Regions from separate parts of the Streptoverticillium reticulum genome, predicted to be linked through region 1. Evidence: riboswitches for the same ligand, from Rfam matches in the RefSeq annotation. Region 1 holds a riboswitch; each other region holds the start of a gene.

The links. A riboswitch is a leader RNA that binds a small molecule or an ion and turns the genes downstream of it on or off. The one in region 1 is predicted to bind thiamine pyrophosphate.
Region 2: it holds a riboswitch for thiamine pyrophosphate, as region 1 does, so the genes downstream of both, thiC (phosphomethylpyrimidine synthase ThiC) here and thiO (glycine oxidase ThiO) in region 1, are expected to answer to the same signal.
Region 3: it holds a riboswitch for thiamine pyrophosphate, as region 1 does, so the genes downstream of both, ACMATS_RS11385 (thiamine ABC transporter substrate binding subunit) here and thiO (glycine oxidase ThiO) in region 1, are expected to answer to the same signal.

Annotation. Positions count from the first base shown of each region.
Region 1 is NZ_CP179755.1:6,123,932-6,133,404, reverse strand. Features, by position in the region: gene ACMATS_RS28265 (DUF4126 domain-containing protein) at 1-39, shown strand, start outside; gene ACMATS_RS28260 (phytoene desaturase family protein) at 85-1,578, shown strand; gene ACMATS_RS28255 (hypothetical protein) at 1,748-2,581, opposite strand; gene metF (methylenetetrahydrofolate reductase [NAD(P)H]) at 2,621-3,538, opposite strand; gene thiE (thiamine phosphate synthase) at 3,646-4,299, opposite strand; gene ACMATS_RS28240 (Rv2175c family DNA-binding protein) at 4,386-4,751, opposite strand; gene ACMATS_RS28235 (NAD(P)/FAD-dependent oxidoreductase) at 4,944-6,191, opposite strand; TPP riboswitch at 6,331-6,443, shown strand; gene thiO (glycine oxidase ThiO) at 6,435-7,631, shown strand; gene thiS (sulfur carrier protein ThiS) at 7,628-7,864, shown strand; gene ACMATS_RS28220 (thiazole synthase) at 7,874-8,677, shown strand; gene pknB (Stk1 family PASTA domain-containing Ser/Thr kinase) at 9,208-9,473, shown strand, end outside.
Region 2 is NZ_CP179755.1:4,211,267-4,220,739, reverse strand. Features, by position in the region: gene ACMATS_RS19125 (flotillin family protein) at 1-1,550, opposite strand, end outside; gene ACMATS_RS19120 (hypothetical protein) at 1,687-1,887, opposite strand; gene ACMATS_RS19115 (YibE/F family protein) at 1,927-3,255, opposite strand; TPP riboswitch at 3,317-3,460, shown strand; gene thiC (phosphomethylpyrimidine synthase ThiC) at 3,455-5,218, shown strand; gene ACMATS_RS19105 (hypothetical protein) at 5,391-6,263, opposite strand; gene ACMATS_RS19100 (metallophosphoesterase) at 6,444-7,622, opposite strand; gene ACMATS_RS19095 (LacI family DNA-binding transcriptional regulator) at 7,950-9,062, opposite strand; gene hisC (histidinol-phosphate transaminase) at 9,406-9,473, shown strand, end outside.
Region 3 is NZ_CP179755.1:2,563,898-2,573,370, forward strand. Features, by position in the region: gene ACMATS_RS11360 (ABC transporter ATP-binding protein) at 1-641, shown strand, start outside; gene ACMATS_RS11365 (hypothetical protein) at 623-1,831, shown strand; gene ACMATS_RS11370 (hypothetical protein) at 1,961-2,887, shown strand; gene ACMATS_RS11375 (ABC transporter ATP-binding protein) at 2,959-3,981, opposite strand; gene ACMATS_RS11380 (ABC transporter permease) at 3,981-5,594, opposite strand; gene ACMATS_RS11385 (thiamine ABC transporter substrate binding subunit) at 5,693-6,802, opposite strand; TPP riboswitch at 6,798-6,903, opposite strand; gene rlmN (23S rRNA (adenine(2503)-C(2))-methyltransferase RlmN) at 6,944-8,050, opposite strand; gene ACMATS_RS11395 (phosphatidate cytidylyltransferase) at 8,130-9,209, opposite strand; gene frr (ribosome recycling factor) at 9,209-9,473, opposite strand, start outside.

The sequences.
Region 1 (9,473 bases):
GTGGGCGCGGCGTGGCAGGGCGAGCGGACGGGCTCGTAACCGCCCTGAACCGGCTTGTCAGTATGGGCGGATAGGGTCGCTCCCATGGCACGGATTGCGGTGATCGGCGCCGGGATGGGCGCGATGGCAGCCGCTGCCCGGCTGGCCGTCGCGGGCCACCGGGTGGCGGTGTACGAGCGCGCGGAGACCCCCGGCGGCGCGGTGGGACGGTTCGAGCGGGACGGGTTCGTCTTCGACACCGGCCCCGGGCTGCTGCATCTGCCCGCCGTCTACCGGGACTTGTTCGTCAAGACGGGCAAGGAGCCGCTGGAACAGTGCGTCGCCATGTCCCAGGTGGACCCGGCGAGCCGGCACCTCTTCGCCGACGGCACGGACGTCTCGCTGCCCAACGCCTCGCGGGCCGGCGTCGTCCAGGCGCTGGACGGGGCGGTCGGCCCCGGCGCGGGCGAACGCTGGAGCGATCTGGTCAACCGGGCGCGCGAGGTCTGGGACGCCACGCGGCGCCCCCTGCTGGAGGAGCCGCTGCACGCGGAGCGCGTCCCGGCCCTGGGCCGGGATCCGTATCCGGCGCCGCCCCGGCGGGGGTGGTGGCGGCGCCGGAGCGGGCCGCTCACGCTGGCGGCCGTGGCCGAGCGGGAGTTGCAGGACCCGCGGCTGGCCGCGCTCCTGGAGAGCCATGCCCTGGCCCACGGCCTCGATCCGCGCAGCGCCCCGGCGAGCGCGGCGGTGCTGCCGTACATGGAGCAGACCTTCGGCAGCTGGTACGTGAGCGGCGGCATGCACGGGCTCGCCGCGGCGCTCCACGCGCGGTGCGTGGCGCGCCGGGTGGAGTTCTTCTTCGGCGCGGAGGTCGTCGCGCTGGTGGAGAAGGACGGGCGTGCGGCCGGGGTGCGGCTGGCCGACGGCAGTGTCGTCGAGGCGGACATGGTGGTGTCCGGGGTCGCCCCGGGGCGGCTGGAAGGGATGCCGCCGACGGAGTCCGCTCCCGTACCGCCCGGGCGGTTCGGCGTCTTCCTGGCGCTCGGCGGGGCGCGGCCGGAGGGCACGGTGCACCGCACGGTGGTGCACGGGAGCGACCGGGCAGCGGAGTTGGAGGCGGTGTTCGGTACGGGCCCCGTGGCGGGGTACCGCCCGACGGTCACCGTGCTGCGGCCCGACGATCCGGCGACGCGGCCGGACGGGGAACACGAGGCCGTGACGCTCACGGCGACGGTGGCACCGCACGGCGGCCGTGTGGACTGGTCGGACGAGCGGACGGCGGCCGATTTCGCGGACCGCATGGTGCGGGCCGCGGAGGCGGCCGTGCCGGGGCTGCGGGAGCGCGAGTCGTGGCGCGTGGTGCGCACCCCTGCGGACGTGGAGGCGGCGACCGGCGCGGCGGGCGGCGGAGCACCGGCGCCCGTCCTGGCGGGCCGGGACGGGCGGTTCCTGCGACCGGCCAACACGACGTCCGTGCCGGGGCTCTACCTGGCCGGCGGGTTTGCCCACCCGGGGGGCGGGCTGGCCCATGCCGGGATGTCGGGCGCGATGGTGGCGGGCCTGGTCGTCGAGGGGGCGGACTGGCGCGGGTCGCAGTGAGGCCCGGCGCCCCATAAGGGGCGCGGGGAACTGCGCGAGCAACCACCGCCGACCTGCAGCCGACGCACCACCTCGGGGTCCGGGGCGAAGCCCCGGGACGTCGACTGTGGGCGCGTCGTAGCTGGTCGCGCAGTTCCCCGCGCCCCTTCGGGGCGCAAAGCCCCAAGGATCAGTACCGGTACTGCTGCCCGCCGTACCCCTGCTCCCCCGCCGGAGGCGTCTCCGTGTCGCGCTGCTGCGGCACCCACACGCCGCCCGGCGGGGTGTCCGTGTCGTAGTGCTGCGGGGCGTAGGCGTCCGCCACGTACTGCTGCTGCCCGTAGGGCGCCGGCGCCTGCTGCGTCTCGTACGACTCGTAAGTCCCGTATGTCTGCTGCCGGTTGCCGATGTACGGGTCGGAGTACGCGGCGTACTGCTGTTCCTGCCCGTGCTCGTGCCCGTAGGCATACGGCTGTTGCTGTTGTTGCTGGTGTTGCGGCTGCCCCGGATCGCCGTACGCCGGGTACACCGCCGTCGCATCGGCATCCGGCGCCGCATGCAGCGGCACGTCGGGCATCAGCACCGCCGTGCCGGCGTCGTCCATGGCGGCCGCCGGGAACGCCTGGGTCTCCTGTGCCGCGAACGCGGCGGCGGGAGCGGGAGCGGCCGGAGCCGGTTCGGGGGAAGGGGCAGGGGACGGAGCAGAGGAAGCCGAACGTTCCCCCTTGCCCCTGCGGCGCCCGCCCTTCTTCCCCTTCGCGGGGGCCGAACGCCGCCGGACCGCCCATCCCTTGTCGAAGCCGCGCCGGAACGAGAGCGTCACGTACGTCTGTCCCACGGCGAAGGCGAGGGCGCCGACGACGATGACCGCCACCGACGGGATGACCACGCCGGCGACCACGCCGAGGAACCCGGCGAAGGCGAGCAGCCGCCAGCGCAGCCGCGCCTTGTACTGCAGCAGCACTTCGCCGAGCAGCCACAGCGCGACGACGCCGAACGCGATGTAGAGGACCGTCCAGCCCATTAACGCCCCTCTCACCGGCCGCCGTTCACCGGTCGGCCGTCAGGACCGCTGGTGCAGTCCCAGGTTCTCGTAGATTTCCAACGTGGCCGTGGAGTGATTCAGGGTAATGAAATGCAGCCCGGGAATCTCCTCGGCCATCAACCGGGCACACAACTCCGTCGCGTACTCGATACCGATCGAGCGTACAGCGGCCGGATCGTCCTGCACCGCGAGGATCCGCTCCGCCAGGGCCGGGGGGAACGCGGCGTTGCTGAGCTGAGCAAATCGTTCGATCTGCCGCACATTTGTGACCGGCATGATCTCCGGGATGATCGGAGTGTCACAGCCCGCGGCCGCGACCCGGTCGCGGAGGCGCAGATAGTCCTCCGGATAGAAGAACATCTGGGTGATGGCGAAGTCGGCGCCCGCACGGCATTTGTCCACGAAGTACCGGACATCGGTTTCCCAGTCCGTGGAGCGGGGGTGCATCTCGGGGAACGCCGCGACGCCCACGCAGAAGTCGCCGGACTCCTTGATGAGCTGCACCAGGTCGGCCGCGTAGCGGATGCCGTCGGGGTGGCGCACCCACTCGCCCATGGGGTCGCCGGGCGGATCGCCGCGCAGCGCGAGCATGTTGCGGATGCCGACGTCGGCGTACTGGCCGATGACATTGCGCAGTTCGGCGACGGAGTGGTTGACGGCCGTCAGATGGGCGACCGGGGTGAGCGTGGTGTCGGTCGCGATCCGCTCGGTGGCCCGGACGGTGCCCTCACGGGAGGAGCCGCCGGCGCCGTAGGTCACGGAGACGAAGGTGGGGGCGACGGCTTCGATGCGCCGGATGGCGTTCCACAGCGTCCGCTCACCCTTCTCGCTCTTCGGTGCCGCGAACTCGAACGAGTACGACCGCTCACCGGAGGCGAGCAGTTCACGGACGGTCCGTGCGTGGTCCGTCCTGGTAGAAGCAGTGCCAAGGGCCATACCGGCAAGTTAACCAGCGGGGGCACGGTCCCCAAACCCCTATTTGCGATATGCCCGCTTCGCCCCGCGAAGCATCCGCCGAGTGTCCACACCGTGGACACCTTCGGTCACACGTCGCGGTCCCGGATCCGCCGCGCGAGCTCCGCCGTCGCGGCTCCCGGGTCGTCGGCCTCGGTGATCGCGCGTACCACGACGACCCGCCGGGCTCCCGCGTCCAGCACCTCGTCCAGGTTGCCCGCGTCGATCCCGCCGATCGCGAACCAGGGACGGGCGGGCGCCAGCGAGGCCGCGTAGCGCACCAGGGAGAGGCCCGGGGCGTACCGGCCGGGCTTGGTGGGGGTCGGCCAGCAGGGGCCGGTGCAGAAGTAGTCCACGCCGGGCTCGGCGACGGCGGCGTCGACCTCCGCCTCCGCGTGGGTGGAACGGCCGACGAGCACGTCCGCGCCGAGGATCGCCCGCGCCGCGGGCACCGGCAGGTCGCCCTGGCCCAGGTGCAGCACGTCGGAGCGGGAGGCGTGCGCGACGTCCGCGCGGTCGTTCACCGCGAGGAGCCGGCCGTGACGGCGGGCGGCGTCGGCGAACACCGCGAGGTGCTCCAGCTCCTCGCCGGCCTCCATGCCCTTGTCGCGCAGCTGGACGACGTCCACCCCGGCCGCCAGCACGGCGTCCAGGAACTCGGGCAGGTCGCCCTGGCGCCTGCGCGCGTCCGTGCACAGGTACAGCCGGGCGTCGGCGAGCCGCTCGCGCGCGGTGACGGGCATTCGGGTGTCTCCCCCGGGTCTTGCGCCGTACGGGCGCGGGCCGATGCGGCCCGCGCCCGTACGCCGGACGGTGTGTGTGAGGTCGGTCAGACGGCGAGCGCCTGGGCGCGGCGCTTCACCTCCGTGCCGCGATTCTCGCGCAGAGCCTGCGCCGGGGTGCCGGGCAGGGTGTCGTCCGGGGTGAAGAGCCACTCCAGCATTTCCTCGTCGCTGAAGCCGTCGTCCCGCAGCAGGGTCAGGGTCCCGGCGAGGCCCTTGACCACCTTGTCCTCGCCGATGAAGGCGGCGGGCACCATGAGCACTCGGTTCTCACCACGGCGCACGGCGATCAGCTGGCCCTCCTTGACCAGCTGCCGCACGCGCGTCACCTCGACGCCGAGCTGTTCGGCGATGTCGGGGAGGTTGAGCCACGCGGGGACGAGAGCATCAATCTTTTCGTCAATCTCGGTCACAGGGACAAGCCTGCCATCCGGGACCGACAGCCGGAAGCCGGGCGCCCCGTTAGGGGCGCGGGGAAGTGTGCGATCAGCCACGACGCGCCCCGCAGATGACCTGCTGCCCCGGGTGGTGCGTCGGCTGCAGGCCGTCGGTGGCTGATCGCGCAGTTCCCCGCGCCCTTAACGGGGCCCGTCACTCGGGGCGCGTTACTCCGCCGTGGCCGCTGCAAGCACCGCCGTCTTCAGCGGCACCGATGCGTCGACGGCCTTTTCCCGGTCGAGGACGGCGCCCTGCTCGATAAGCCGCCGCCCCTGCGCCAGGTCGCGCGGGCGGCCCACGGCGAGCAGGGCGACCAGGACGCCCGAGCGCAGCCAGCACACCGTCCAGGCGGCCCCGTCGGGGTCGCCGCGCCAGACCATCTCGTCGGCGGCAGCGTGGTGCCCCGCGTACTGGACGAACCGGCCGAACTGCTCCGACCAGAAGTACGGCACCGGGTCGTAGACCGGCGCCTCGTCCGGGCCGTGGACGATGTTCTCCGCGACGGTCCGCGGCCCCTGGAGGGCGTTGTCCCAGTGGTGCACCAGCAGCCGCTCCCCGTAGCGGGCGGAGGGGAAGGAGGAGCAGTCGCCGACCGCGTAGACGTCGGGCAGCGAGGTGCGCAGCCGGTCGTCGGTGGCGACGGAGCCGTCCTTCGCAAGCGCGACGCCCGAGCCGGCCAGCCAGCCGGTCGCCGGGCGGGCGCCGATGCCGACGACCACGGCGTCGGCCGGCAGCCGGGTGCCGTCGGCGAGCACCACGGCGCCCGGCTCCACGGCGGCCACGCCGGTGCCGGTGAGCAGCCGGGCGCCGGCCTGGGCGTACCAGTCGGTCATGTGGGCGGCGACCTCGGCGGGCATCGCACCCGCCAGCGGCCGGTCCGCGGCCTCCACCACGGTGACCCGGCAGCCCGCCTCGCGCGCCGCCGTGGCGAACTCCGCGCCGATCCAGCCGGCCCCGACGGCGACGACGTCGTGCTGCCCGGCCAGCACCGGGCGCAGCCGCTCCGCGTCGTCCAGGGTGCGCAGCACGTGCACGTCGGGCAGGCCGGCGCTGCCGGGGAGGGAGACGGGGTCGGCGCCGGTGGCAATCACCAGGACGTCGTAGGGCAGCGGCCCCCCGGTGGTCTCCAGCAGGTGCTCGTCCGCCCGCAGCCCGGTGGCCTCGACGCCGAGGCGCAGGTCGATGGCCAGGGAGCCGAAGTCCACCGCGAAGGCCGACCCCTCGGCCTTGCCGAGCAGGACGGCCTTGGACAGCGGCGGCCGGTCGTAGGGTTCGTGGGGCTCGGCGCCCAGCAGCCGGATCGTCCCGTCCCAGCCCTGCTCGCGCAGGGCGACGGCGGTCTGCACCCCGGCCATGCCGGCGCCGACGATGACGACGGTGCGCCCGCCGCTTGCGGTCTTCGTCTGCTCGCTCACCCGATCACTGTAGGGCGGCGGACGGTGTCAGCCGGAGCATCCGGTGACGAGACCTCTGACACAGCGTCACGGCAGCTGCCGCCCGCGAGCCCCCTGCCGCCCTTCCGAGCGGTCGGCGGCGCGTACTAGGGTGGCTTCGCAAAGCACTCGCGGGAGCCCGGACGGACCGGGCTGAGAGGGAGGCTGGACGGCCTCCGACCGTACGAACCTGATCCGGGTCATGCCGGCGAAGGGAGGGGCTGGATGCCCATGCACGTGTCCTCCACCGCGCCCCCGGGGACGACGGCCACGTACGACGTCCTCGTCATAGGCGGCGGTCTCATCGGTCTGGTCACCGCCTGGCGGGCCGCCCAGCGCGGGCTGCGCACGGCCGTCGCCGACCCCGCGCCCGGCGGCGCGGGCGCGACCCTCGTCGCGGCCGGGATGCTGGCCGCGGTGACCGAGCTGCACTACGGCGAGCAGGCACTGCTCGCCCTCAACCTGGCCTCCGCACGCCGCTATCCGGCCTTCACGGCCGAGCTGGAGGAGGCCAGCGGCCGGGACACCGGCTACCGCGCCTGCGGCACGCTCGCGGTCGCGCTCGACGCCGACGACCGGGCGCACCTGCGCGAACTGCACGCCCTGCAGCAGCGGTCCGGGCTGGACTCGCAGTGGCTGACGGGGCGCGAGTGCCGCCGTCTGGAGCCCATGCTGGCGCCGGGGGTGCAGGGCGGGCTGCGGGTGGACGGCGACCACCAGACCGATCCGCGACGACTGGCCGGGGCGCTGCTGACGGCCTGTGAGCGCGCCGGGGTGGTCTTCCACCGCGCCGAGGCCGTCCGTGCGCTGCTCGCCGGGGACCGGGCGGCCGGGGCCGAACTCGCCGACGGCACCCGGATCTCCGCCGGGCAGACCGTGCTGGCCGCGGGGAGCGGCAGCGGGCGGCTAGCGGGCCTGCCGGAGGAGGCCCTGCCACCGGTGCGGCCCGTCAAGGGCCAGATCCTGCGGCTGCGGGTGCCGGACGCCTGCGCGCCCTTCCTCTCCCGCACGGTGCGGGCCGTCGTGCGCGGCGGGCACGTGTACCTGGTGCCGCGCGAGAACGGCGAACTGGTCCTCGGCGCGACGTCGGAGGAGCTCGGCTGGGACACCACCGTCACCGCGGGCGGCGTCTACGAACTGCTGCGCGACGCCCACGAACTCGTACCGGGCATCACTGAGCTGCCGCTCGTGGAGACCCGCGCCGGTCTTCGCCCCGGCTCCCCCGACAACGCGCCGCTGCTCGGCCCCACCGTGCTGCCGGGCCTGCTCGCGGCCACCGGCCACCACCGCAACGGCGTGCTGCTCACGCCGCTCACCGGCGACGTGATGGCCGAGGTGCTGACCGCCGGACGGCTGCCCGACGAGGCCGTCCCCTTCTCCCCCCGGCGCTTCGCCCCCGCATTCCAGGAGCAGTCCGCATGACCACCACCGGCGGGAACACCCGCGCCGCCACCGTCCGGGTCAGCGTCAACGGAGAGCACCGCGAACTGCCCGCGGGCACCGCGCTGGACGGGCTGGTGGCCATCCTCACCACCGCCCCCGGCGGTGTCGCCGCCGCCGTCAACGAGGCCGTCGTCCCGCGCGGCCAGTGGCCGGCCACCCCGCTCGCCGACGGCGACCGGGTCGAGGTCCTCACCGCAGTGCAGGGAGGCTGATCAGCACCGATGGCAGACGATCTGCTCACCATCGCCGGCACCCCCTTCACCTCCCGCCTGATCATGGGCACGGGAGGTGCGCCCAGCCTGGACGTGCTCGAACGCGCCCTGCTCGCCTCCGGCACCGAGCTGACCACGGTCGCCATGCGGCGGCTGGACGCGACCGTGCAGGGCTCGGTGCTGTCCCTCCTGGAGCGGCACGACATCCGGGTGCTGCCGAACACGGCGGGCTGCTTCACCGCGGGCGAGGCCGTCCTGACCGCCCGGCTGGCCCGGGAGGCGCTGGGCACGGACTGGGTCAAGCTGGAGGTGATCGCCGACGAGCGCACCCTGCTGCCCGACCCCATCGAGCTGCTGGACGCGGCCGAGATCCTCGTGGACGACGGCTTCACCGTGCTGCCGTACACCAACGACGACCCGGTGCTGGCCCGCAAGCTGGAGGACGTCGGCTGTGCCGCGATCATGCCGCTGGGCTCGCCCATCGGCTCCGGCCTGGGCATCCGCAACCCGCACAACTTCCAGCTGATCACCGAGCGGGCGGCCGTCCCCGTGATCCTGGACGCGGGCGCGGGCACGGCGTCGGACGCCGCGCTCGCGATGGAGCTGGGCTGCTCGGCCGTGATGCTCGCGTCGGCCGTGACGCGGGCGCAGGAGCCGGTGCTCATGGCGGAGGCCATGCGGCATGCCGTGGACGCCGGGCGGCTGGCCCATCGGGCCGGGCGGATTCCGCGGCGGCACTTTGCGATCGCCTCGTCGCCTGCGGCGGGGGTGGCGGCGCTGGACCCGGAGCGTCCGGCGTTCGGGGCTGCCTGAGCGTTTTCCGTGCCCCGTCAGGGGCGCGGGGAGCTGCGCGACCAGCCACGGACGGCCCGCAGCCGAAGTGCAGGCCGCAGGTGGTTGCTCGCGCAGTTCCCCGCGCCCCTGACGGGGCTGGGACCGTCTCACAGGTGCCGGATCGTGCGTGGCTGGTCGCACCCACGCGGCGGAGCCGCATATGTGCACAGCCCCGCGCCCCTGACGGGGCTGGGACCGTCTCACACGTGCCGGATCGTGCGTGGCTGGTCGCACCCACGCGGCGGAGCCGCATATGTGCACAGCCCCGCGCCCCTGACGGGGCTGGGACCGTCTCACACGTGCCGGATCGTGCGTGGCTGATCGCGCCCACGCGGCGGAGCCGCATATGTGCACAGCCCCGCGCCCCTGACGGGGCGCAGGCTCGGCGTCGGGTGCGGGCCGGCTTCGACTGGTCGCGCCAGCGCGGCGGAGCCGCATGGTGTGGCTGTCCCGCGCCCCTTCGGGGCGCACGGGTGACGGGGCTCCGGCGACTCGTAGACTCGTGTGTCGTGGATACGACCCTGCCGGACCCTCTCGTCGATCAGTTGCTCGACGGCCGCTACCGAGTCGAGGCGCGGATCGCCGTGGGCGGCATGGCCACGGTCTACCGGGCGCTGGACACCCGGCTCGACCGCGTGGTCGCCCTCAAGGTGATGCACCCCTCGCTGGCCGCCGACGCGGCCTTCGTGGACCGTTTCATCCGCGAGGCCAAGTCCGTGGCGCGCCTGGACCACCGCAACGTGGTCGGCGTCTTCGACCAGGGCACCGACGGCGG
Region 2 (9,473 bases), 1.9 Mb from region 1:
GCGCCGGTCCCTTCCGGTGCACCGGACGTGTCCGGACCGTTCCCCACGGGCCCGTCGAGCGGCACCGGCTCGCTGCGCGGCCCCGCGCTCCGGCCGTCCCCGCCGACGCCCGCACCCGGGGTGTGCACACCGTCCGCGCCCGGCTCCCGGCCCGGGCCGTTGCCCACGGACGCCAGCAGCTGGCGGGCCAGCCCCAGGCCCGTACCGCCCATCGTCAGCGCCTTGGCGAACATCTCGGACATCCCGTCCGCCCCGTTGAGCAGGACCATGTGGTCCACGTTCCCGAAGGCCTGGGCGCCGGCCTGGACGATCTCCGGCCAGTTCTCGGCCAGTTGCTGGGCGACGACCGCCTCCTGGTTCTGCGCCAGCGCCTCGGCCCGGGCCTTGATCGCCTCGGCCTCGGCCAGACCGTGCGCCTTGGCCGCCTCGGCCGTCGCCAGCCCCTTGGCCTGCGTCGCGGCGGCCTCGGCCTCACCCGTCGCACGGGTGGCCGCGGCGGCGGCCTCGCCGCGCGTCCTGGTGGCCTCCGCCTCGGCCGCGGCGGCCGCCTTCACCCGGGTCGCCTCGGCCGCGGCCGCCAGCTCCGTCTCCCGGGCCCTGGCCTCCGCGGCGGAGATGCGGGCGTCGCGCTCCGCCTCCGCCAGCGTCCGCTTCTCGTACGCGGCGGCGTCCGCGGGCTTGCGCACGTCCGCCTGGAGCTGCTGCTCGCGCTGCTTGGCCGCGAGCTCCGCGACCCGGGTCTCCTGGACCACGACCTCCTGCCGCGCCGCGGCCTCGGACAGCGGGCCCGCCTGCCGGGCCTTGGCGGCCGCGCTGTCCCGCTCGGCCTGGTACCCCGCCTGCAGGATCTCGCTGTCGCGCGTGGCCTCCGACATCCGCGCGGCGGCCTGCTGTTCGGCCTCGGTGGCCAGCCGGTCCGCCTCGGCCTGGGCGATGCGCGCATCGCGCTGGACGGCGGCCGCGTGCGGCGCGGCCAGGTTCTTGATGTAGCCCGTGGGGTCCTGGATCTCGTGGATCTGCAGGGAGTCGATGATCAGGCCCAGCTTCTCCATCTCCGTGCCCGAGGCGGCCCGGGTCTCGCCCGTCAGCCGCTCGCGGTCGCGGATCATGTCCTCCACGGTCAACCCGCCGACGATGGACCGCAGATGGCCCGCGAACACGTTGTGCACGCGCTCGCTCATGTGCTTCTGCTGGTCGAGGAAGCGGCGGGCGGCGTTGGCTATGGACACGAAGTCGTCGCCGACCTTGAAGATCACCACGCCGTGCACCTTGAGCGGGATGCCCTGCCGCGTCACGCAATCCACGTGGAGATCGGCCTCGTTGAGATCGAGGGACAGCTTGCGCACCGCCTGTACCCCGGGCAGGACGAGTGTCCCCCGCCCGGTGACGATCCGGAAGCCCAGACCTTCCTCCAGGCCCTCCACGCGGTGCTTGGACCCGGAGATGATGAGTGCCTCGTTGGGCTCGGCAACGCGCCACATGAGCTTGAACAGCCCTACGAGGACGGCTATGGCGACGAGGACGACCCCCGCCACGACGCCGATGAGCATGCGTCATTCCCCCTTTTGCGGCCCCGGCGGGGCCCTGTGATCATGCAGTCTGCTCCCGGATGTGCCCCCTGGCGAAGACGCCGACACCTCACCCATCCGTTCCGGCCAGGGAGATGCGTGTCGACACGGCCGCCCGTCAGGAATACGCCCGTGCGACGTACACCGTGCGCGGCGGCTGGTACTCCACGATCAGCACCATCGTCCCCCGCTCGATGCGCTCGTCCGGCTCCGCCGGATACGCCAGGAAGGCCTCGGCACCGCCCCGCACGTGCACCATCACCTCGCCGACCAGGCCCGGGCCGACCGCCCCCGTCACTCTGCCCAACTCCCCGACCACCGACGCCCCCCCGCTTTCCGGCCCGCCCCCGCGGGCCCGTCACTTCGCGCGGCGCCGCCTGCCGCCGCTCTTCGCGGTCCTGGAGCCCCCCTTGGACCCCCTCTTGGAACCCTTGCTCGTATTGTGCCGGTCGGCACTGACAACGAGCGCGGCCAGGAAGGTCGTCACCGGCACCGAGGCCACCAGACCGATGCTGCCCACGAGCGTGCGGACGATCTCCTCCGCGACGATCTCGCTCGTCGCGACCCTCCCCACCCCGCTGTCCGCGATCGAGAACAGCAGCAGCAACGGCAGCGACGCCCCCGCGTACGCCATGACCAGCGTGTTGACCACCGACGCGATGTGGTCCCGGCCGATGCGCATGGCCGACGCGTACAGCTTCCGCCAATTCGCCTTGGGATCAGCCTCCTTCAGCTCCCACACGGCCGACGTCTGGGTCACCGTGACGTCGTCGAGCACGCCCAGCGAGCCGATGATGATCCCGGCGAGCAGCAGGCCCTGGATCTCGATGTGCGGATACAGGCCGTGCACCAGGCCCGTCGTGTCGTCCGTGTTGCCCGTCAGATGCGCCCAGCCGATGAAGCCGGCGCCCAGCAGACCGATGAGCAGCAGGGAGGTGAGCGTGCCCAGAACGGCCACGGACGTACGGGCGTTGAGGCCGTGGCACATGTAGAGCGCGATCAGCATGATCGCGCTGCCGCCTATCACCGCGACCAGCAGCGGATCCGAACCCTGGAGGATCGCGGGGAGGATGAACATCGTCAGCACGCCGAAGCTGATCACCAGCGCCACCAGGGCGAAGACGCCGCGCAGCCGGCCGATCGCCACGACCGCCACGGCGAACACCGCGGCCAGCAGCACCATCGGGACGTTGCGGTCCACGTCCGTCACCGAATACCGCAGGTTCTCGGGGGCCTTGGGCGCGTAGGCCAGCACCACGCCCTCGCCGACCGTGTAGCGGCGGGAGGCGCTGGGCTGCACGATCTCGGTGAACGTCACGCCCTTGTCGGGGCCCGAGCCGACCTCGATCGTCGCCTGTTCGCACGGCCCGGTGACGGGCGCGCCGCCCTGCGGTGACTGCTGTTGCTGCTGCGGCTGCGCGCCGACCTTGGCACAGTCCACCTCCTCGATCTTCACCACCCGTCCCGACTCGGTCTGCTGGTCGAGTCCCAGCCCGCTGTGCTGGTGCGGCGGCGCGCTGCCCGGCCAGAGGATCACCATTCCGGCCACCACGGCGGCGGCGAACGGGACGAGGACGGCCGCGATCACCTTGCGCAGGTGGGCGGAGACGGGCTTGGCCGGACCATGGCTGTGCGCATGGCCGTGGGCGTGGGGGGCATGGTGGTGCGTACGCTCGGTGGGGGTCACCGCCCGATCATCGCAAGCCCCCCTGGCCCTGCGGCCCGGGGAGGCGCTAGCGTGGTGGCACCTTTGCAATCGCGGGAGCTCGGAGCACCGGGCTGAGAGGGCGCTGATCGCCGTACGGGAATCGATGTCCGTACGGAAACCGCTGCGCCGACCGCCGAACCTGTTACCGGGTAATGCCGGCGTAGGGAGTTCTGGTCACATGACCTCGCAGGATGCTGCACGCACGTCCGAAAACGGCCGGGAGCTCGGCTGGCACAAGGACCACGTGACCGGCTCGCGACCGGACCTCAGGGTCCCGGTGCGGCGGGTGCATCTCACCAACGGGCAGGACGTCACCCTGTACGACACCTCCGGCCCGTACACCGATCCGTCGGTCACGACGGACGTCCGGCGCGGCCTGACGCCGCTGCGCGAGAACTGGATCATCGGCCGCGGTGACACCGAGGAGTACGCCGGGCGCCCGGTGCGCCCGGAGGACGACGGCATCAAGCACACCTCGCCCCGCGGCGGCCTGCGCAACCTCGACGCGGTCTTCCCGGGCCGTCCGCGCCAGCCCCGCCGGGGCCGGGGCGGCCAGGCGGTGACGCAGCTCGCGTACGCCCGACGCGGCGAGATCACCGAGGAGATGGAGTACGTAGCCCTCCGGGAGGGCGTCTCCCCGGAGACCGTCCGCGAGGAGATCGCGGCCGGCCGGGCCGTCCTCCCGGCGAACGTCAACCACCCCGAGATCGAGCCGATGATCATCGGCAAGAAGTTCCTGGTGAAGGTCAACGCCAACATCGGCAACTCGGCCGTCACCTCCTCCATCGAGGAGGAGGTGGAGAAGATGACCTGGGCGACCCGCTGGGGCGCCGACACCGTCATGGACCTCTCCACCGGCCGCAACATCCACACCACCCGCGAGTGGGTGCTGCGCAACTCCCCCGTGCCGATCGGCACCGTGCCGCTGTACCAGGCCCTGGAGAAGGTCGACGGCAAGGCCGAGGAACTCACCTGGGAGATTTACAAGGACACGGTCGTCGAGCAGGCCGAGCAGGGCGTCGACTACATGACCGTCCACGCGGGCGTGCTGCTGCGGTACGTCCCGCTGACGGCCCGCCGCAAGACCGGCATCGTCTCGCGCGGCGGCTCGATCATGGCCGCGTGGTGCCTCGCGCACCACAAGGAGTCGTTCCTCTACGAGAACTTCGAGGAACTCTGCGAGATCCTCGCGTCCTACGACGTGACCTACTCGCTGGGCGACGGCCTGCGTCCGGGTTCGATCGCCGACGCCAACGACGAGGCGCAGTTCGCCGAGCTCAGGACTCTCGGCGAGCTCAACACGATCGCCAAGCGGCACAACGTCCAGACGATGATCGAGGGCCCGGGCCACGTCCCGATGCACAAGATCAAGGAGAACATCGACCTCCAGCAGGAGATCTGCGAGGAGGCCCCCTTCTACACGCTCGGCCCCCTGACGACCGACGTCGCGCCCGGGTACGACCACATCACCTCGGGCATCGGCGCCGCGATGATCGCCTGGTGGGGCACGGCCATGCTCTGCTACGTCACGCCCAAGGAGCACCTGGGCCTGCCGGACCGGGACGACGTCAAGACCGGCGTCATCACGTACAAGATCGCCGCCCATGCGGCCGATCTCGCCAAGGGCCACCCGGGCGCGCAGGCGTGGGACGACGCACTGTCGGACGCGCGCTTCGAGTTCCGCTGGGAGGACCAGTTCAACCTGGCCCTCGACCCCGACACGGCACGCGCCTTCCACGACGAGACGCTGCCGGCGGAGCCCGCCAAGACGGCGCACTTCTGCTCGATGTGCGGGCCGAAGTTCTGCAGCATGAAGATTTCGCAGGACATCCGGCGGGCACACGGCGACGACCTCGCCGTCGACCCCGAGGCCGGAATGGCCCAGAAATCGCGGGAGTTCGCAGAGGCCGGCAACCGGGTGTACCTGCCGATCGCGGAATAGACCGGACCAGGGCCGGACCAGGGCCGGAACGGATCCGGTGCGGAGGAGAGCAAGCGGAACGTCCGGACGGGTGTGCGGGGTAGAGGCCTTGACGGCCGGGCCCCTTTCCCCGGGACACCTGTGCCGCGTCGCTTCGCGGCGATACGATTTTTCGCGGAGCTCTTCCGCTTGTTCACTCCGGCCGGTGATCCGGCCCCCCGAAATCGGGGCTGGTGAAATCCGGGCTGGTGAAGCGGGGGCGCGTGGGGGCGGTGTGATCCTCGTCGGGGCTGGTGAAGCCGGGGCGGGAGTAGCCGAGATGGGGGGTCCGGCCGTGGCCGTTGCGGGCCGAGGGGACGGACGGCGAACGGGTCGCCGGCGCCGAGGCGTTGGCCTGGGCCTCTCTCAGGAACGGCCTGATGCCCCGCTCCAACAGTGCCTCGCGCCATGCCTTCCGGGCCCGGTCGGCCGCTTCGTACAGCTCGCTCCGGCGGCCGTCGTCCTCCGGGGGCGCCCCGTTGCGCAGGGCAGTGAGCAGGATGCCCGCCGTCGCGACGAGCACGCCGACGGCGGTGAGGCCGCCGAACCACCAGCCGATCGTGATCATCGAGTCCGCGACCGGGACGTCCGAGCCGACCGTGCGCATCACGTAGCCGATCGCCAGGAACAGGATCGCGGCGGTCCCCGCGAGCACCGGAGCCAGCACGGCCAGCACCGCTATGGCTCCTGCGCCGGGGTCCTCCTCGGGAGGCCCGGCGGGCGGCGCATCCCCGCCCGCGGCGGCACCGGCGGCGACGGGCTGCGGCCGGCCGGACGGGGCCCGCTCGCGCAGCGCCCGGCGCGCTTCTATGAGGTCCTCGTATTCCGCCATGGCGCAGGCGGAGATGGCGGTCATGGCGCCGACGGCCATCGTGCGCAGCTGTTCGGCGGTGAGCCGCCGCCCTGTCGCGGCGGCCAGGGCATTGAGTTCCGGGTCATGGTCCGCGGTACGCAGTGCCTGGTCGAGGATCCGCTCGAATTCCGGGCGGTCCTCGGCAAGCAGGTGCGGAACGCTGTTCATGTGCATCCCCCGATGCTCCGTAGGGCCTGATAGCCGGCCTGTTGCCGGCAGTGGGCGGAAACGGAGGAGAGCCTGCTACGGATAAGCCGATGGTAGAGCCGCACCGGCGCGGGGTGACAGCGGGTTTCCCGAATTACCCCGCGGCGGTGGAACTCTCATGTGCCCGTGGACGCCGCCGCCGAACCCTCAGCCGGCCAGCGGAAGTTGCACCACCAGCAGCTTTCCGGCCATCGTGACCCCGCCGTCCATGGCGAGCGCCAGTCCGTCCGCGTACAGATGCGGACCCTCGATGAGCGGCGCGCCGTCCTGCTCGTCCGGGTCCTCCCCGCCGACCTCGCCCAGCAGATAGGGGATCGGGCTGTGGCCGTGCACGATGCGGCGGCCGCCGTAGGTCTGCAGCAGCTCCCGCACGGCCGACGGGCCCGCCTCGTCGTCGCGGAAGGCGAACCGCTTGGTGAACTTGCGGAACAGGTCCCAGCACTCGTCCGGGTCGTTGCGCTGCAGCGCCTCGGTGACGGCGTCGTTGACGGCCTCGATGGAGTCGCCGAAGTCGAGGTACGCGGTGGTGTCGGAGTGGACGAGCAGGTGCCCGTCCTCCTCGGCGATCGCGTCGAGGCGGGCCATCCACTGCAGGTGGTGGTCCTCCAGGCGCTCCATGTCGGTGCGCTGGCCGCCGTTGAGCAGCCAGGCCGCCTGGAAGGAGGCCGTTCCCGCACCCGAGTTGACGGGCGTGTCGGCGAACCGCTTGGCGCCGATGAGCAGCAGCTCGTGGTTGCCCATGAGGGCCTTGCAGTAGCCGCCGGCCGCCGCCGCCTCCGCGGAGAGCCGCATGACCAGGTCGATCACGCCGACGCCGTCCGGGCCGCGGTCGGTGAAGTCGCCCAGGAACCACAGCCGGGTGTTGCCCGCCGACCAGTGGCCCTGCTCGTCGATGAGCCCCTGTGCGTACAGCGCGTCGTGCAGCTCGTCCAGGTAGCCGTGGACGTCGCCGACGACGTACAGCGGGCCCGGGCCGGTGGGCACGGGCTGCTGGGGGAGCTGCTGCGGGGCGGTGAGGGGCGTCAGCTCGACGGTCGGCACGTCCTGCGGCGGCACGGTGCCGGGGGCCGGGCTGCGGACGATGACCGGGAGGTCGCGGGCGGTCGGGGTGTAGCCCTCGGGGTAGTCGGGGTACTCGGCCGCGTGCGGGGGGAAGCCCTCGTGCGCGGCGTAGTGGGGGTGGACCGGTACCTCGGCCGGCTCCCCGGCGTGGTCGTACCCGGGCATGGGCGGGGGAGCGGCGTACCCGGGGAAAGGCGGCATCGCCGCCGTGGTCCGTGCCGCAGGTCCCTGACCGGCCCCCTGAGTCATCGACCCCTCCACCATCGCGCCGCCTGCACCCTTGTGGACCTTGCCTGGTCGACGGCGGTCCGCGGTGTCGTGCGCCCATCATAGGAATGACCGTCGCGGCTTGTGACGCACCAGGGGCTGTGAATCGGGGAGCTCCACCGGGATCGCCGGGATTTTCTCCCCAAATGCTCCGTTAAATGAGCCGTTCGCGCCGGTCCGCAGGGGGTGGGGACGGCTGTGTCGTGCCGGATGGGGCGATGCCCCGTGGGCCGGACGCGGGATGCCCGCGGTTGACGCGGGCCGGGCGGGTCGGTGCAGGTCACACGGGTGACGCCGGGGTGTCGGCCGGTGTGCCGGGGCCGGTCAGGTCGTGGCCGGGCCGCGCGGGGCGCTGACGGTGGTGCGCGGCGGGCGCCGCTCGGAGGACGTACGCACGATCAGCTCGGTGGGTATGACCTGTTCCACCGGCCGTCCCGTGTCGAGCCCCTCGATGGCGTCGATCAGCAGCTGGACGACGGCGGTACCGATCCGCCGCGGCTTGAGCGACAGCGTCGTGATGGGCGGCTCGGTGGTGGCGTAGACGGTGGACTCGCTGCAGCAGACGAGCAGCAGGTCGTCCGGTACGCGCAGGCCGTAGCGGCGGGCCGCGGCCAGCAGGTCGGTGCCGTTGGGGTCGAAGAGCCCGTACACCGCGTCGGGCCGGTCCGGCCGGGCGAGCAGCCGGTCGGCGGCGACGGCTCCGGCGCAGGGGTCGTGCGCGGGGTACTCCTCGTAGACCGGGTCCTGGCCGATGCGTTCGCACCAGCGCAGGTACGCGGTGGTGGACAGCCGGGTGTAGGTGTCCGTCGTGGTGCCGGTGAGCAGGCCGATCCGGCGCGCCCCGGCGGCGGCGAGGTGGTCGAGGATGCCCAGGACCGCGGCCTCGTGGTCGTTGTCGACCCAGGCGGTGACGGGCAGGGTGCCGGCGGGCCGGCCGTCGGAGACCACCGGGATGCCCTGGCGGACCAGGTCGGAGACGACGGGGTCGTGGTCGGAGGGGTCCACGACGACGGTGCCGTCGAGGGCCACGTTGGACCACACGTCGTGCCGGGAGGTCGCCGGGAGGATGACGAGGGCGTAGCCGCGGGCCAGGGCGGCCGAGGTGGCGGCTCTGGCCATCTCCGCGAAATAGGCGAACTCGGTGAAGGTGAAAGGTTCATCCCCGTACGTGGTGACGGTCAGGCCGATGAGGCCCGACTTGCCCGTGCGGAGGGTGCGGGCCGCCGCCGACGGGCGATAGCCCAGTCGGTCGGCGACCTCGCGGACATGGCGGCGGGTCGCGTCCGGTAGCCGGCCCTTGCCGTTGAGCGCGTCCGAGACGGTCGTGATCGAAACCCCGGCGGCGGCGGCGACGTCGCGGATGCCCGCCCGTCCCTGCCGACTGCTCCTGCGGGAGGTTTCCGCCCGGCTCACCTGGTGCTTCCCTGCTGCTGTCATGGCGAGCCGATAGTAGGGCTCGTCCGGTCCTTCGGCAGGGGGGCGCATTTCACTGTTGACAGGCACGTTTCTGCAGTCGTTGCACGGCCCAATGATCATGGAATTGCAGGTGGTTGAGCGGGTCGTCGGGGGTCGGTCGACGTCTGGCATATCCCGGTCGCGGGGGTGGTCCAGGTCTCGGAGAGGTCTCAACTCACCTTCACGGGGGATGCGCGCCAGGGCGCCCGCCACGGCGCACTGCGGGAGGAAGAGCGCTCCGGAAACTCTGGACGCCGCCCGGGGCAATCCTCATAAGGTGTGCAGTATTCATGTCCCTTCATGTCCCTTGCCCGGGAGGACCGCGGTGACCGAGAAGACCCCGAAGCTGCGTGCTGCGCTGGACGGCGTCCCCACCTACCAGCCGGGCAAGCC
Region 3 (9,473 bases), 3.6 Mb from region 1:
GCGAAGGCGAGGTCCTGGCCGTCACGGGGCCCCGCGGCGCCGGGAAGACCACGCTTCTGAAGTGCCTGTCGGGCCAGCTGCTGCCCGACCCCGGCGAGGTGTGGTTCAACAGCGCGCCGGTCCACACGCTCTCCCGCTCCGCCCGCGAGCGGCTGCGCCGCGAGCGCTTCGGCTGGATCGACTCCACCCCGCACCTGGTCCCGGAGCTGTCGGGCTGGGAGAACGCCGCGCTCCCGCTGCTGGTGCGGGGCACGGCCCACCGGGCGGCCAAACAGACGGCCCTGGAATGGCTGGAGCGGCTCGACGTCGGCGACTGTGCGCGCAGGAAGCCCGGTGCGCTGACGCAGGCACAGCGCCAGCGGATCGCCATCGCCCGCGCGCTGGCCGCCGAGCCGACCGTGGTCTTCGCCGACGAGCCGACCGCCCCCCTGCACAGCGCCGACCGCGCCCAGGTGCTGCGCACCCTGACCACGGCCGCCCGCTCGCACCACATCACGGTCGTCCTGGCCACGCTGGACGACGAGAGCGGCGCCCTGGCCGACCGCTCGGTCACGCTGGTCGACGGCCGCCGCGGCGGCGGCATCCCGGTGCCGGACGCGACCGAGGGGGAGGGCAGAGCGGCGTGCTCAGTCTCCGCCTAGCGCGCGGGGCGCACCCGCTCGTCCTGCTGCGCCGGCTGCTGGTCGCGCTGGCCGCGTCGGGGGTCGGCTTCCTGCTGCTGTGCACGCTGGGGTTCGCGGTGGCGCACCCCGGGCAGCCGGAGGAGTCGCTGGTGCGGCTGCTGTGGTGCGTGGTCCCGCTGGCCGCCGCGGTGCAGTTCGCGGTCGCCGTGGCCCGTTCGGACCCGGCGACCCGTCCGCGCGACGGGCTGGACGCGGCCGGGTTCGGCCCGGTGCAGCTGTCGCTGCTCGCCGCGGCCTCGACCGCCGTGGCCTGCCTGGCCGGCAGCGGCGTCGCCCTCCTGGTCTACCTGGAGCTCCGCGGCGACCTGGGCGGCACCCCGCTCAGCGGTGCGGCGGCGCACCTGCTGGATGCGGACGCCGGGCTCCCGTGGGGCGCGGCCCTCACCCTGCTGGGACTACTGCCCGCGCTCGCAGCGGGCGCGTGCGCCGTGCTGCTGCGCCCGCGCAAGGAGCGCAAGGACCGGGCTGCCGAGCCCGTCGAGCCGGGCGCCGCGGAAGCCGCGCGCCACGACCCCCGGCCGTCCTACGCCGGGTTGCCCTGGGGCATCGCGGTCATCGCGACGGGCCTTGCCCTGGAGGCGTACGTGGGCCACGCCCCGGCGCCCGAGCCGGGCGCCCTGCTGGCGCTGCCGGGCCGGGAGGGCGCCGCCTCCCCCGGCCTGCTGGGCGGCTGGCTGCTGGCCTGTGCCGGCCTGGTGCTGGCCGGGCCGGGCCTGACGCACTGGTGCGGAGCACTGCTGGCCACCGGGCGGCCGGGGGCCGTGCGGCTGCTGGCCGGGCGGATACTGCAGGACGCGGCGACCCGGATCGGCAGGCCCCTCGGGGTGCTGTGCGCGGTCGCCTCCGGCGCCCTGGCCGCGGTCGAGCTGTACGGCGCGGCCTGGGAGCACTCGGGTCCCCGCCCGTTCGGTCCGCTCACCGGCCTGGGGGCCGCCGTGGTGATGGCCTGCGTCACGGCCACCGCGATCACCGCGGCCCTGGAGGCCCGGCAGACCCGTGGCGAAGCCACAACGGCCCTGCTGCGCCTGGGGATTCCACTGACCCTGCTGCGCGGCGCCGCCGCCGTGCGGACCTGCGCGATGCTGGCCGTGCTGACGCCGCTCACGTGGGCCGTCGCGGAGCTGGCGGCGCTCCCGCTCACCAGGTGACCCCGGACGGAAAACCCTGCTGGTCACGACTTTTGACCAGTTCTTGACTCCAAGCAACTCCGGCCCCGAAAACCACGTCTGCTACAGGCACGACGGTTTACTGACGTTTTCGGGTGAACGGAGCAAGTGGTGATCATCGGCCTTGTGACGGCTGTCGCGGCCTCGGTCTGTTACGGCACAGGCTCGGTCCTGCAAGCCGTGGGCTCGCGGAAATCGGCCCGCAGGGAGGCCGCCGCGGCCTCCGGCACCGGGACCACCCAGCACGGCGGACCGAGCCTCTCCTCGACCGCGAAGGCCGCGGTGACCTGGGAGTTCATGGTCGGCACGGTGCTGGACTTCGTGGGCTTCGGGCTCGGCGCGCTGGCCGCACGGATGCTGCCGCTGTTCCTCTCCCAGACGGTCATCAGCGCCAACCTCATCGTCACCGCCCTGCTGAGCATCAAGCTCCTGGGCATCCGGCTCACCAGGCCGGAGTGGATATCCATCGGCGTCGTCTGCTCGGCCCTGGTGCTGCTGGCCACGGCAGCGGGTCACGAGGGCAGCGGCGACGCCGCGATGTCCACGCACTGGTGGCTGCTGGTCATCTCGGTCGTGCTGATGGGCGGCGGCACCGTCGCGGTGCGCCTGATGGGCTCGCGCGCCGCGATCCTCGCCGGCCTGCTGTCCGGCCTCGGCTTCGGCGCGATCGGCGTGGGCGTCCGCATCCTGAACGGCATCGACCCCTTCGACCTGCCGACCCTGATCGCGGACCCGGCCCTCTACGCGATCCTCATCTCGGGCACCGTCGGCATGTACCTGCACACGGTCGCCCTGCAGATCGGCTCGGTGAACGGCGCCACGGCGGCCCTGGTCGTGGGCGAGACGGTACTGCCCGGCATCATCGGCGTGGTCTGGCTCGGCGACGCCTCCCGCGACGGCTTCGCGTGGGTGGCGATCCTGGGCTTCCTGCTGGCAGTTGCGGGCGCGGTGGCGGTGGCATGGTTCGGCGAACCGGACGCGCATTCGGCTGCTCCGGAGCCGAAGACGGAACGGGAACCTGAACCGGCCAGGTCGTAACGTTCGGGGCAATCGGGTGGGTGGGCGGGCGAAAACCGGGGGTCCGGGGGCGAAGCCCCCGGGTCACGGCCTCAGCGGAGGACGACCACCTCGGCCACATCGAACCGCACCCCCACCCGCTCAGCAGGTTCCGGCGCTTCGCCGAGCCGGCACACCGCCTCCAACTCGGGCCCGGCCGCAGGCCGCACCCGCACCGCCACATGATCCCCACGGAACGTCCGCGCCACCACCTCGCCCGGCACCCCCTCCGCAACCGGCCCCAGCCGAACCCCCGCCGGCCGCACCAGCACCCGGCACACACCCTCCGGCGTACCCGCCGGCACCGGCATCGCGCCCCACACCGTCTCGGCCCGCTCGCCGCTCACCGTCGCCTCGACGATGTTGTCGAAACCGAGGAAGCGCGCCACGAACTCCGACGCCGGGCGCTGCCACACCTCCAGCGGGGTGCCCGACTGCGCGATACGGCCGTCGCGCATCACCACCACCCGGTCGGCCAGGGCGAACGCCTCGCCCTGGTCGTGCGTGACGGCCAGCACGGTCGTCCCCAACCGGCCGAACAGCTCGCGCAGTTCCGCCACCAGCCGCTCGCGCAGGCCCCGGTCGAGCTGGCCGAGCGGCTCGTCCAGCATCAGCAGCCGCGGTTCCGGGGCGAGGGCCCGCGCCAGGGCGACGCGCTGCTGTTCGCCGCCGGAGAGCGCCGCGACCGCACGCCGCTGCGCACCCGGCAGCCCCACGAGGTCGAGCAGCCCGGCGACCCTGCGCTCCGTCTCCGCCCGCCCGGCCTTGCGCATGCGCAGTCCGAAGCCGACGTTGCCCGCTACGTCCCGCTGCGGGAAGAGCTGGTGGTCCTGGAACATCAGGCCCACGCCGCGCTTGTGCACGGGCACGCCGCCCTGGTCCTCGCCCGCGAGGAACACCCGCCCGGCGTCGGGGCGTTGCAGCCCGGCGACGACCCGCAGCAGCGTGGACTTGCCGCTGCCGCTCGGACCGAGCACGCAGACGGTCTCGTGCTCGGCGACGTCGAGGTCGACGGCGTCCAGCACCGCACGCTCGCCGAAGCGGACGGTCACGCCGTCGAGTCGCAGCATGGACATCAGAACTCTCCCGTGCGGTCGGTGCGAAGGCGTTCCAGCACCAGCAGCGCCACGGCGCACACCAGCATCAGGATCGTGCTGAGGGCCATCGCCTGCCCGTAGTTGAACTCACCGGGACGGCCGAGCAGCCGGGCCACGGCCACCGGCAGGGTCGGGCTGTCGGGGCGGGCGATGAAGACGGTCGCCCCGAACTCGCCCAGCGAGACGGCGAAGGCGAAGCCCGCCGCGACCGCCAGCGCCCGCCCCACGAGGGGCAGGTCGACCTCGCGCCACGCCCGCAGCGGCGAGGCGCCCAGCACGGCGGCGGCCTCGCGCAGCCGGTGGTCGACCGCACGCAGGACCGGCAGCATGGTCCGCACGACGAAGGGCACGCCCACCAGCGCCTGGGCCAGCGGCACCAGGATCCAGGAGGTCCGCAGGTCCAGCGGGGGTTCGTCGAGGCTGATGAGGAAGCCGAATCCGACGGTGACGGCCGAGGTGCCCAACGGCAGCATCAGCAGGGCGTCGAAGCCGCGGACGAGCCTGCCCTCCCGCCGGGCGAGCGCTGCGGCGGCGAGCCCGCCCACGACGACGGCGATGCCGGTGGCGGCCAGCCCGTAGGCCATGGAGTTGCCGATGGCCTCCAGCGGGGCGACGACGAACGTGCCGCCGTTGTCGCCCGCCGAGGCGAGGGCGCGGTAGAAGGCGATCCCGTAGCCGTCGGGCCCGTCGAAGGAGCGCAGGACGAGGACGGCGAGCGGTACGAGCACCAGGAGGACGACCGTGGCGAGGACGGCGGCCAGCAGGGCCCACTGGCCCGCCCCCTGCGGGCGGCGCGCGGTCCGTGCCGCGCTCACCAGCCTGAGGGTGGCCTCGCGCCGGCGCACGGTCCTGGCGTGCACCGCGAACAGCAGGGCCACGGCCAGGAACTGCAGCAGGGTGAGCACCGCGGCCGTGGGCAGGTCCAGCAGCTGTGCCGTCTGCTGGTAGATCTCCACCTCGAGCGTGGCGTAGCGCGGTCCGCCGAGGATCTGGACGACGCCGAAGGAGGTGAAGGTGAACAGGAAGACCATGAGCGCCGCCGCCGCGACGGCGGGTGCGAGTGCGGGCAGCGTCACGCGCCGCCAGGCGGCCAGGCGGCCTGCGCCGAGCACGCGGGCGGCCTCCTCCTGGCGGGGGTCGAGCTGGGCCCACAGGCCACCGACGGTCCGTACGACCACGGCGTAGTTGAAGAAGACGTGGGCGATCAGGATCGCCCAGACCGTGGTGTCCAGGCGGATGCCCCACCACTCGTCCAGCAGTCCGCCGTGGCCCAGCAGCGCCAGGAAGGCCGAGCCGACGACGACCGTCGGCAGCACGAACGGGACGGTGACCACGGCCCGCAGCACCTGCTTGCCGGGGAAGTCGAAGCGTGCGAAGACGTACGCGCCGGGGAGAGCGAGCGCGAGGGTGAGGGCCGTGGAGGCGGCGGCCTGCCATGTGGTGAACCACAGGACGTGGACGGTCTCCGGGTCGGAGAGCACCTCGCCGATCCGGCCGAACTGCCACTGCCCGTCGCTCTTCAGCCCCCGGGAAACGATCGAGGCGACGGGGAAGGCGAAGAAGACCCCGAAGAAAACGAGCGGCAGGGCCATCAGACCGAGCCGCACAACCGTCTGCCGGAGGGTCGCACGGGACGCCTTGTCGGCGCCCCGCGCGGTCACTTCGGGACGGTCCGTTGCTTCAGGACGATCTACTTCAGGACGAGCGAGGACCATGCCTTGACCCACTGGTCACGGTTCTTGGCGATCTTCTGCGGGTCGACGGTGGCCGAACTGTCGATCTGCGCACCGTACTTGGTGAACACCTCGGGCAGCTTGGCGTCCTGGTTCGCCGGCTTGACGAACATCTGGAGCGGCATGTCCTCCTGGAACGTCTTGCCCAGCAGGAAGTCGATCAGGGCCTTGCCGCCTTCGGTGTTCTTGGCGCCCTTGAGCAGTCCGGCGAACTCGGTCTGCCGGAAGCACGTGCCGGTCGCGACGCCGGTCGGGGCGTCCTTGGGGTCCGGCTGCGGCTTCATGTCGAGCACCTCGGCCGGCGGGCTGGAGGCGTAGGAGACGACGAGCGGCTTGTCGCCCTTGGCCTTCTTGCCGGCGGCGGAGCCGGAGAAGCGGCTGTTGTAGGCCTGCTCCCAGCCGTCGACGACCTCGACGTTGTTGTCCTTCAGAGCATTCCAGTAGTTCTGCCAGCCTTCGTCGCCGAACTTGGCGATGGTGGCGAGCTGGAAGGCGAGGCCCGGGGAGGAGGTGGCGGAGTTCTCGGTGACCAGGAGGTTCTTGTACTCCGGCTTGATCAGGTCGTCGAGGGTCTGCGGCGGGGCCAGCTTGTGGTCGGCGAAGTAGGCCCGGTCGTAGTTGACGCAGATGTCGCCGGTGTCGATGGGCGTGACGCGGTGCTGCGCGGCGTCGAGTTGAAGATCCTGAGGCACCCGGCTCAGGCCCTTGGCTTCGTAGGAAGTGAACAGCCCGTTGTCGAGCGCGCGCGAGAGCAGCGTGTTGTCGACGCCGAAGAAGACGTCGCCCTGCGGGTGGCTCTTGGAGAGGATGGCCTGGTTGACGGCCTGCCCGGCGTCTCCGCTCTTGATCACCTTGACGGTGTAGCCGGTCTGCTGCGTGAACTCCTTGAGCACGGAGTCCGAGGCCGCGAAGGAGTCGTGCGAGACGAGCGTGACGGTCCTGTCGCCCTTGCCGCCCGACGACTCGGAGCTCTTCGAGCTGCCGGAGCCGCCGCACGCGGCGAGTGCGGGCAGGCCGAGCACGCCGACGAGGGCGGCCCCGAGGGCACGCCGGAAGGTGGTGTTCATGGTCGAGCTGACTCCCTACGCCGGTACTAACCGGATCAGGTCCGAGGGTCTGCGGGCCGTGCCGCACTCTCAGCGCTGTGTGCGCTCCCCTGTCGGATGTTCATTTGTGCGAATGATGCAGACGGACAGTATCAGCCGGGCTCAGCGCTCGGTGGCGGCGAGCTGGCCGCAGGCCCCGTCGATCTCCTGGCCGCGGGTGTCCCGGACGGTCACCGGCACGCCGTGCGAGGCGATCGCCGCGACGAAGGCCCGCTCGTCCTCGGGGCGGGAGGCCGTCCACTTCGACCCCGGGGTGGGGTTGAGGGGGATCAGGTTGACGTGCACCCGCTTGTTCTTGAGCAGCCGGCCCAGGAGGTCGCCGCGCCAGGCCTGGTCGTTGATGTCCCGGATCAGGGCGTACTCGATGGAGATCCGGCGGCCGGACTTCTCCGCGTACTCCCAGGCGGCGTCCAGGACCTCGCGGACCTTCCAGCGGGTGTTGACCGGCACCAGGGTGTCGCGCAGCTCGTCGTCGGGCGCGTGCAGCGAGACCGCGAGGCGGCACTTGAAGCCCTCGTCCGCGAACCGGTGCATCGCGGGCACCAGGCCGACCGTGGAGACGGTGATGCCGCGCTGGGACAGCCCGAGGCCGTCCGGCTCGGGGTCGGTGAGCCGGCGGATGGCGCCGACCACGCGGTTGTAGTTGGCGAGCGGCTCGCCCATGCCCATGAAGACGATGTTGGACAGCCGCGCCGGACCGCCGGGCACCTCGCCGTCGCGCAGCGCGCGCATGCCGTCCACGATCTGGTGCACGATCTCGGCGGTCGACAGGTTGCGCTCCAGACCGGCCTGGCCGGTGGCGCAGAACGGGCAGTTCATGCCGCAGCCCGCCTGGGAGCTGATGCACATGGTGACGCGGTCGGGGTAGCGCATCAGCACCGACTCGACGAGCTTGCCGTCGTGCAGCCGCCAGAGGGTCTTGCGGGTGGTGTCGTTGTCGCAGGAGATGTGCCGCACGACGCTCATGAGCTCCGGCAGCAGCTCGCTCGCGAGCTTCTCGCGGGCGGCGGCGGGGATGTCGGTCCATGCCTCCGGGTCGTGCGCGTACCGGGCGAAGTAGTGCTGGGACAGCTGCTTCGCGCGGAACGGCTTCTCGCCGATCGCGGCGACCGCCTCACGGCGCTCTGCAGGGCTGAGGTCGGCAAGGTGCCGCGGGGGCTTCTTGGCTCCGCGGGGGGCGACGAAAGTGAGTTCTCCGGGCTTAGGCATGGTTCTTCCAGTGTCGCAGACGTACGGAACGGGGCCCGCCGTCCGTCGGACTGCGGGCCCCGTATAGCAAAAGTGCAGTTCAGGAGCCGACGAAGACCACCATCAGCAGCCAGACCACCGGAGCGGTCGGCAGCAGGGAGTCCAGCCGGTCCATGATCCCGCCGTGGCCGGGGAGCAGGGCGCCCATGTCCTTGATGCCCAGGTCCCGCTTGATCATGGACTCGCCCAGGTCGCCCAGGGTGGCGCTGACCGCGACCGCGAGGCCCAGCAGCAGGCCCTGCCACCAGACGCCGTCGTCGATCAGGAACTGCATGCACAGCGCGCCCGCCACCATCGCGAACGCCACCGCACCGGCCAGGCCCTCGCGGGTCTTGCCGGGGCTGATGCGCGGCGCCAGCTTGTGCTTGCCGAACCGCCAGCCCACCGCATAGGCACCGGTGTCGCTGACCACCGTCAGGATCAGGAAGGTCAGCACCCGCCAGGCGCCGTCCCCCGCGGCCAGCATCAGCGCCACGAAGGTCGCCAGGAACGGCACGTAGAAGGCCGCGAAGAGGCCGGCGGTGACGTCCTTGAGGTAGTCGTCCGGCGGCTCCGTCATCCGCCAGACGAGCACCGCGAGCGCCGTGAAGGCCATGGCCACCCACGCGCCCTCGGCACCGTTGACGTAGCCCGCGACCACCATCGCCGCGCCGCCGATCGCCAGCGGCACCAGGGGGGCCTTGATGCCCTTCCGCTCCGCGAGCCGGGAGGTCAGCTCCCACAGCCCGACCACCACGGCGAGCACGATCACGCCGAGGAAGACGGGCTTGTAGACGAACAGGGAGGCGAGGATGACCGCGCCGAGGCCGACCCCGACCCCTATCGCGGCCCGCAGGTCACGGCCCGCGCTCTTCTTCCCCGCCTGCGCCGCCTGGGGGGCGGCGGGCTCCTGAGGCAGGATGTCGGGCTCCTGTTCATCGCGGAACAGGGGGCCGCCGACATGAGCGGCACCCTGCTCACGGTCGTCCTGGTCTCCGCCTGCGTCGGGCACGATGGGCATGGGGCGAGTCTGCGCCGCCGCGCCCGCCTCGTGCAGAGGACCCGCCGGGCCGGAGGGACCCCCGTCGGGGGACCACCGGTGTCCCATGTGCGGCGGAGCTCCCCAGGATGCGTCGTTCATCAGACCTCGAGGAGCTCGGATTCCTTGTGCTTGAGCAGCTCGTCCACCTGCGCGACGTACTTCGCGGTGGTGTCGTCGAGCTCCTTCTCGGCGCGGCGCACCTCGTCCTCGCCGGACTCCTTGTCCTTGACGAGCTTGTCCAGGGCGTCCTTGGCCTTGCGGCGGATGGAGCGGATCGAGACCTTCGCGTCCTCGCCCTTGCCCTTGGCGACCTTGATGAACTCGCGGCGGCGCTCCTCGGTGAGCTCGGGGAAGTTCACACGG